Regions from separate parts of the Salinisphaera aquimarina genome, predicted to be linked through region 2. Evidence: riboswitches for the same ligand, from Rfam matches in the RefSeq annotation. Region 2 holds a riboswitch; the other holds the start of a gene.
What was found. Region 2 has a riboswitch for glycine ahead of gcvT (glycine cleavage system aminomethyltransferase GcvT). Riboswitches for the same ligand answer to the same signal wherever they lie in the genome.

Region 1: it holds a riboswitch for glycine, as region 2 does, so the genes downstream of both, ACFOSU_RS10925 (D-amino acid dehydrogenase) here and gcvT (glycine cleavage system aminomethyltransferase GcvT) in region 2, are expected to answer to the same signal.

Annotation. Positions count from the first base shown of each region.
Region 1 is NZ_JBHRSS010000004.1:125,936-130,332, forward strand. It holds gene ACFOSU_RS10920 (SDR family NAD(P)-dependent oxidoreductase) at 36-857, shown strand; gene ACFOSU_RS10925 (D-amino acid dehydrogenase) at 1,052-2,275, opposite strand; glycine riboswitch at 2,441-2,537, opposite strand; gene ACFOSU_RS10930 (GGDEF domain-containing protein) at 2,961-4,091, shown strand; gene ACFOSU_RS10935 (DEAD/DEAH box helicase) at 4,131-4,397, opposite strand, start outside.
Region 2 is NZ_JBHRSS010000010.1:213,349-217,745, reverse strand. It holds gene gcvPA (aminomethyl-transferring glycine dehydrogenase subunit GcvPA) at 1-223, opposite strand, end outside; gene gcvH (glycine cleavage system protein GcvH) at 293-688, opposite strand; gene gcvT (glycine cleavage system aminomethyltransferase GcvT) at 751-1,863, opposite strand; glycine riboswitch at 1,920-2,000, opposite strand; glycine riboswitch at 2,023-2,112, opposite strand; gene ACFOSU_RS20355 (UbiH/UbiF/VisC/COQ6 family ubiquinone biosynthesis hydroxylase) at 2,171-3,379, opposite strand; gene ubiH (2-octaprenyl-6-methoxyphenyl hydroxylase) at 3,376-4,397, opposite strand, start outside.

The DNA.
Region 1 (4,397 bases), on a different contig from region 2:
CAACCGGCGATCATCCAGAACCAGACGAGGCAGACGTGACGCGAAATATACTCATCACCGGTGGCAACAGCGGTATCGGCAAGGAAATGGCCCGCGCCCTCGCAGCCAACGGTGATCGCGTGGTCATCGCTTCCAGCAATCTGGCCAACTCGGAACGGGCCGCCGACGAGATCCGGCGCGCCGACTCGGCCGCGCAGGTCGAAGCGATGGCGCTGGATCTGTCGAATTTCGAAGCGATCGATCGATTTGCCGACGATCTGTTGCAGCGCATGCCGGTGATCGACGTGCTGATTCTCAACGCCGGGCTCTACACCCACGGCGCGCGGCGGCTCGACAACGGTCTCGAAGCCATGATCGGGGTCATGCATTTCGGGCATTTTCGTCTTACGCAACGTCTGCTGGATGCCGTGTGCGCCGCCGACGCCGGCCGCATTGTCGTCACCAGTTCCTATGCGCACCGGATTGGCCGTATCCGCCAGGCCAGTTTCGAGGATCCGTCCCTGCGCCATATATCACTCGAAGGCTACGCCCAGGCAAAGCTCGCCAATCTGTTGTTCACCCGGGAACTGGCGCGGCGGCTTGCCGATACGTCAGTAACGGTGAACGCTTTTCATCCCGGCTCCGTCGCCACCGGCATCTGGCAGGAACTGCCCGGCCCCTTGCAGCGTCTGTTCGGCCTGTTCCTGGTCGACTCCGAACAAGGCGCCGACACCGGCGTATGGCTGGCAAACGCCGATGAAGCGCGCGAGCACAGCGGTGAGTATTTCTACAAGCGCCGGATCACGAAGACATCGTCCGCCAGCCGGGACAGGCAGCTCGCCGCGTGGCTCTGGAAAGACAGTGAAGCACGCATGTAGGCAGTACGCTTCGCGCTCCGCGTGCCTGGAACGAAAGCCGCAGACGAGCTGGCATATCGACGTTTCAATGCCGGCGCCGGTATCGGCGGAACGCCAGTTGCCTGCGATGTCGACGGCGCTGCGCATGTTTCTTGGTCGCCGGCGCCGCCTCATTGTTCTCAGGTGAAGCGGCGGCCGCGTTGCTCGTCCGCCGATCAGGCTGTGCCCACACGATCCTGGATGATCGTGGCGATCGCGTCCGCCGTGCCTGCGGACAGCGTCCAGCCGAGATGGCCATGACCGGTGTTGTAGAACACCCGCGGTGAATTGCCCGGCCCGACCCGGGGCATCATGTCGGGCAACATCGGACGCAGCCCGGCCCAGGGCACCACGCTGCGCGTGCTCACGCCCGGAAACAGCTGCTGCACCCATTCGGTCAGGGGTTCGATGCGATCGGCCCGGATATCGCGGTTGAAGCCGTTGAACTCGGCAGATCCGGCCACGCGCAGGCGCTGACCGAGGCGGCTGCTGACCAGCTTGGTGGCGTCGTCGAGCAGGCTTACCTGGGGCGCGGCGGCCTGCGACGCCTCATCGTCGAGATTGACCGTGATCGAATAGCCTTTCACCGGATAGACGTTGACACGATCGCCCACCTGGGCAGCCATGGTGCGACTGGCCGTACCGGCGCACATCACCATGGCATCGAAACGGTGCTCGGTGTCGCCTTCCGGCGCGCTCGAGGTGACGGTCACGCCGTTCTCGTCCACCGTCAGTTTCTGTACATCGTGCTCGTAGCGCAGTTTGGCACCGCGTTTTTCGGCCGCGCGTGCCAGGCCGTTGCTGTATTTATGAATATCGCCGGTGGAATCGCTTTCGGTGAAGAAACCGCCGTAGTAATCACCAGCCAGCGTCGGCTCGATCTGGCGCATTTCGCCGACGGTCACGGCGCGACGCTCGAGGCCGCCCGCGGCGAGCATGGCGGTGACTTTCTCTGCGTGCTGAAACGACGCCTTGTCCCGATAGATATGCAGGATGCCCTTCTGCTTGAGATCGAAGTCGATATTCTCTTCTTCGGCCCAGGAAAACAGATATTGTCGTGCTTCTATTGCGAGCCGCGCGGTGTCTGTGGTGTTTTGCTCATAGCGGGGAATAGCGCGCATGAACTCGAAGAACCACGACAACTTGTGCCAGGAAGGCTTGGGATTGACCAATAATGGGGCATCGCGACGGAACATCCATTTGAGCCCCTTGGCGACCATGCCCCAGTTGTTCCAGACTTCGGCGTTCGATGCCGATAGCTGGCCGCCGTTGGCGAACGATGTTTCCATGGCGGCATAACGGTTGCGATCGAACAGGGTGACGTCGAATCCGCGCCGGGTGAGCGCATAAGCCGTGGTGACACCGGAAATGCCGCCACCGATCACTGCAATATGTTTCATATGTCTCTCGTGTCTGACGTAAAGGTTGATGACCCCGCGATGCACGCGGGCACGCCCCTTCCGTTTCTGGACCTGAGAGATTCACGACACGCCGTCAACGGCACGCTCGTTTGCTCCTTCGGTGCGACCCACATCTTGCGATGCCGGCTGCTCTTCGGATGATCTGACGCGATATCGGTCCGGTGGCCTGAGAGTTTCCGGGGCGGTTGCTCCTTCGGCGCCGGCGAATACAGGACTCGACGAACTCTCCCGATATCGCGTGACAACAACGCTGCAGCGTGGGCTCCAGCGATGCGGTCATGATAATCGATCGGTTCTACGGAACAAAAGCACGACACGTGCCAGCGGGGCGCGAATAGACCTTGTGCCACTAAGGATATACGCGCGGTCGGCCGATAGCTTTGGTCACTGGCGCCGTTCGATGATTTCTGGTTTATTGAATACCTAGCGTGAGATAAGCCGGCTATGGGACTCATGGAAACGGGAAAGTTCCGCGCGTGCTTCTTTCCATCGTCGATATCGAGGAATATATCGGCGGAATCATGGATTCGCGATATTCCAAGCTCTGAACAGACTAATGGGTTAATGGCTGCGATCAATCCCGTCGAGCCGTCCAGCTCTTTGGCCAGCTCATTTCATAACTTTGATGACACCATGGACGGATCCGCCGCTGCCTCCTCGACCCATGCGCGACAAGACGACCGTGTGGCGTGACTTCGGGTCGACCGCAGTAGCCGGACGGTCGGCTGCAACCGGCGCGCGTCATGAGAGCACGCTGCTGTTCTCGACCACGGCCGGTTTCCGGGCCGTATTTCTGCGCCTGGTGTATATGTCGCTGGGCATACACGCCGGCCTGTTCGCGCTGTTCGTCGTACTGGATGTCACGGTGCTCGTCTACGCCAATGGCATCAGCGTGCTGCTCTACGGACTCTGTATTGGGCTTATGCATCGTGCGTTCGATCATGCGACGCTGCTGATCGCCTGCGGCGAAGTGATTACGCACTCGCTCGTTGCCACCCTGCTCCTGGGCTGGTCCAGCGGGTTTCACTACTATCTTCTGATCCTGCCGCCACTGCTGTTCCTCAGCAATCTGTCGATGCGGCATTGCTTGTTGTCGGTCATCGCGCTGGCGCTTGGCTACGTGCAGTTCAACGTCGTGTTCGAGCATGCGGCCGCGCTGAACCCCTTATCGACCCCGGTGCTGTCGGCGTTTCGTTATATCAACATGTGTATCGTGATCGCCACGATTGGTGTGCTTTCGTATATGTACCGCGCCAATGTCACCGCAGTTGTGGTCCGCTTGCGCGAACTGGCCGCGACCGATCCTTTGACCGGCCTCACCAACCGCCGGGAATTCTTTCGCCGGACCGGAATACAAACAGCGGAATCGCGAAAAAACCCTCTTTACTCGCTGGTTCTCGCGGATATCGACAACTTCAAGCGCGTCAACGATACCTATGGGCACGAGGTGGGCGACCGGCTGTTGCTGGATGTGTGCGACGTGCTGCGTGCGAGCAGTCGGGATATCGATCTCGTAACCCGTTGGGGCGGCGAGGAGTTTCTGCTCATGCTGCCCGGCGCCGATATGGTCATGGCGGCGCGGGTCGCGGAACGTGCGCGGTGGGCTGTGCTAGGCGCTCGTATTCGCGCACACGAAACCGATCACGCGATCACCATGACCTTTGGCGTGGCCGAGCGCCAGGCAGACGAGGACGTCGAATTATGCATCGCCCGTGCGGACGAAGCGTTGCGTATCGGCAAGCGTAACGGCAAGGACCGGGTCGAACTCGCCCGCCCGGCGAGCACGCAGACATGAAGCCGCGCCGGGCAACGCCCGGCGCTCAGAGGTCGTGACCTATTTCTTCGGCTTGCCGCTCTTCTTGCCGCCCTTGGGTTTTTTGCCAGCCTTGCGCTTCGCCGCTGGCGGCTGGGTGCGACGACCCGGCGCGGGCGCCGGAAACGCGCCCTCGACGCGGCTGATGGCGAGCTGACGATTCGCCACCCAGACTGTCTTCAGGTGCGAGAATATCTCGGGTGGCATGCCCTGGGGCAGATCGACCATGCTGTGGTCGTCGCGGATGTCGATACGGCCGATATCCTTGCTGTCGACGCCGGCTTCGTT
Region 2 (4,397 bases):
CATAGGCGCCGGCACCGATAAAGCACAGCCCGCCGGCGTCGCGCGCGGCGCGCTCGTGCATGAGCCGGGTGATCGCCTGTTCGCTGGCGCCCTCGGGAATGCCGTCGAGCGAGACGTTGCGCAGGCTGGGGTCGATCTCGTCGAACAGATCGTCGATCGCCGCCACGCCCACCGCAGTGAGCATGGTCTGGATATCATCATCGGTATGCGGAATGAACGGCATGATGTCTCGTGAATTCGCGGAACGCGCAGCGCCAGCGGCTGCGTCCATAGGGCCAGTGCGGGCGGTGGATCAGTCTTCCTCGTCCTCGACCACGGCCTGATAGGCGTCGGAATCGAGCAGATCATCGAGCGCGTCTTCGTCCTCGACGCTGAGCTTGAACAGCCAGCCTTCGCCGAACGGATCCTCGTTGACCAGTTCCGGCGAATCCGCCAGTTGCTCGTTGATCTCCGCGATCTCGCCGGCCACCGGCGCATAGATATCCGACGCGGCCTTGACCGACTCGACCACGGCGACGCCGTCGCCGGCACTGACCTTGGTTCCGGTTTCGGGCAGTTCCACGAATACCAGGTCGCCGAGCGCCGACTGCGCGTAGTCGGTGATGCCGACCGTGACCGTGCCGTCGCCGTCATTGCCGATCCATTCGTGGGTCTTGGTATAGAACAGTTCCTTGGGGATATCGCTCATGGTTATTCCTTGTAATGGCTCGTGTCCGACACAGGTCAGGCCAAGGTTAGTGGTAAAGGATGTCAGTCGTCGATACGGCTCTTGCCGTTACGCACAAAGGGATAGGCGACGATACGCGCGGGCAGCCACTTGTCGCGGATCTGTACCTGAACGCTGTCCTGCCAGTCGACGGGCACACGGGCCAGGCCGATCGAGCGCGACAGGGTGGGCGCGTAGCTGCCGCTGGTGACCTCGCCTTCGGCAGCCTTGGCGTCGTCGTTCTCGCTGTCGGCCTCGCGCACGGCAGAATGCGAGCGCATCACGCCACGACCTTCGAGCACCAGCCCCACGAGCTTCATGGGCACGCCCTCGGCCTTGGCGTGTTCGAGTGCGTCGCGGCCGATGAATTCGCGCCCCTCGGGGTCGAACGCCACGGTCCAGCCCAGCCCGGATTCGAGCGGGGTGCGGTCCTCGTCCATGTCCTGGCCGTAGAGATTGAGCCCGGCCTCCAGGCGCAGCGTGTCGCGCGCACCCAGACCCACCGGCGCCACGCCGGCCTGGCGCAGGCGTTTCCACATGCCGGGCGCGTCGGCAACGGGCAGCACGATTTCGTAGCCGTCTTCGCCGGTATAGCCGGTGCGACCGACCGAGATATCGCCTTCGACCACGGCATTGAACGGTTTGAGCTTCGCGGCGCGCGCGGCGAGATCGTCGTCGAGCACCTCGCCGGCGAGCTCACGGGCGCGCGGGCCCTGCACGGCGATGATCGCCAGATCCTCGCGATGATCGATCTCGACCTGGCGCTCGCGCGCCTGGCTCTGCAGCCAGGCCAGGTCCTTTTTCGTGGTCGCCGCATTGACGACGACGCGATAGAAGCCGCCGCCCAAGTGGTAGACGATCAGATCGTCGATCACGCCACCGCGGGTATTGAGCATGCAGGTGTAGATCGCGCGGCCGGCGTCGTCCGCCTTGGCAATATCGTTGGCCATGACATAGCGCAGAAACTCGCGCGCCTCGTCGCCGTGGATATCGACCACCGCCATATGCGAGACATCGAACATGCCGGCGTTATCGCGCACGGCCTTGTGCTCGGCAATCTGGGAACCGTAGTCGATGGGCATGTCCCAGCCGGCGAAATCGACCATCTTGGCCTCGAGAGCGACATGCGCGTCGTAAAGCGGAGTGCGTTTGGCCATGCGGGTTCTCTCGTTACCAGGAAATGACGGACACGAAACGACCAAGGCTTTTGCCCTGTCGCCCCTCTGTCCTGGCACCTGAGAGATTTGCCCCGTCGGTGAACCGCTCGCGGCGGCTGCTCTCCAGAGTCGATCTTGTCCGGCCGTTGTTATCAGCCGGACGGTCGCGCGGTCCGTGTTGCCTGAGCGTTTCCGGGCGGTGTGCGCCTTCGGCGGCGGGTCCAGCCCGCTCTCTCCCACGCGATTCGCGATCGAAACCCGACTATACCGATGCGCTCACGCCGCGCCAAGCCGGTAAAGACCCGGCTCAGCGCAGCAGACGCGGGCCGTCGGCCGCCAGACCCACCGCATGATGGATCATCAGCTGGCGGACGGGCGCCAGCCCGGCCGCGCTGGCGATCGCCTGTTCGCGCAGCTGTCGCAGCCACGGCAGGCGACTGCCATAGACCCGCTTGAGCGCGTCGGTGGCGCCCATCATCAACAGGTTTTCGGCCATGCGCGCACGCTGATAGCGCTTGAGATAAGTCAGATCACCGGCATCGCGACCCGCCTCGCGGCCGGCCTCGAGCGCGCCCACCAGTTCGGCCACGTCGAGCAGACCCAGGTTGACCCCCTGCCCGGCCATCGGATGCAGCACATGGGCGGCGTCACCGGCCAGCGCGATGCGGTGATCACAGTAGCGTTTTGCGTGCAGCAGTTTCAGCGGAAACGCCGCGCGCGTATCCATCTTCTCGATTTTGCCCAGCACCCCGCCGCTGGCCTCGGTCAGACGCGCACAGAAAGCATCGTGATCGAGTGCTTTCAACTCGTCGGCCAGCGCCTCGTCGGCGTGCCAGGCCAGCGAGCAGCGCCCGTCCGACAACGGCAGGAAAGCGACCGGCCCGGTTTCGGTGAAGCGTTGCCAGGCGATATGGCGATGATGCTTCTCGGGGGTCACCGCGCCGACCGTGCAGCGCTGGCCATAGGCCCAGCCGGTCGTCTCGATGCCGGCAAAACCGCGCACCGGCGAATTGGCGCCTTCCGCGCCGACCACCAGCGCAGCGGTGATCACGCTATCGTCATCCAGGCGCAGGCAGGCGCGATCGGGCTCGATCTCCAGATCCGCGAGCATGGCCGGACAGAACACATCGACGCTGCCCAGCGTCTGCCAAGCGGTGTCCACCACCAGTTCGTTCTCGACGATATGACCGAGTTCGGGCAGGCCGATGGCCGTGTGTTCGAGAAACAGTTCGGCATGGCCACCCGCATCCCAGACCTTCATCCCGGTGAAGGCACAGGCGCGGGTGCGCTCGACCGTCTCCCACAGCCCCAGATTGGCGAGCACGCGTCGCGGGCCCGGCGCGATCGCCGACAGGCGCAGATCGTAATCGGCCTGGGCATCGAAGCGGCCGGGCTGTTTCGCCTCGATCAGGGCCACCGCAAATCCGGTCTGTTCGAGCGCGACCGCGAGCACCGCGCCCACCATGCCACCGCCGACCACGGCAACGTCGTAGCGGGGTGCGCCGGCGCGGCTCATGACGACACACCGGAGTCGATACCGGGCGCCACGGCCATGCCCATGCTGCGACGGGCCATGTCGTGACGGATCGCGGGCAGCAGCGACAACCCGACCAGCCCGGCCGCGCGGGCGCCGCCCAGGCCCGGCAGGCGGTTGGAAAAAACGCGCACGATCGCATCGGTGAAATTGGCGACCCGATGCTGATCGGGCGCGCGCGCCTCGGCCCAGGCCGCGAGCAGATCCGCATTGCCCGGGTCGAGATCCGGGTCCGCATCCAGGCGTTCGCGCAGCATGGCGGCCAGCACCAGCGCATCGCGAATAGCCAGGTTGAAGCCCTGGGCGGCCGCCGGGTGCAGCGAATGCCCGGCGTTGCCGATCAGCGCCGCGCGCGTGGAAACCGCGCGATCGCAGAGCACGCGGGCCAGCGGGTAGCTGCCGCGCGGGCCGTCGAGGGTGAGCTGGCCCAGACGCTGCCCGAAAGCCTCCTGCAGCGCGGCGGTGAAGGCGTCGTCGTCGATCGCGCACATGCGTTCGGCGGCTTCCGTTGGCAGCGTCCATACCACCGCACAGCTGTCGCGGCTACGCGGCAACACGGCGACCGGGCCGTCCGGGGTGAAGCGCTCAAAGGCACAGCCGTCGTGCGGGCGCTCGGGGCGCACGATGGTGATCAGCGCGCGCTGGTGGTAATCGTCCACGCGCGCGCCGATCCCCAGCGCTTCGCGCACCGAGGATTTCGCCCCGTCGGCACCGATGAGCAGGCGCGCGCTCAGAGTCTGCGGCGCCTCGGTTTCGGCGTGGGTGAGCGTGATCTCGACCTGCTCGCCGCCCTCGGGATAACGCAACGCCTGGAAACGCGCCGGCGCGATCACGTCGACTTTCTCCAGCTCGGCGAGGCGCGCGCGCAGCGCCGCGATCATGGCCAGATTGGGCAATACATAGCCCAGCGCCGGCAGATCGTATTCGTCGGCAGCCACGCGCACCGTGCCGAAGCTCGCTTTCTGGGATACATGCAGGCGCTTGATAGGCGCGGCATCGC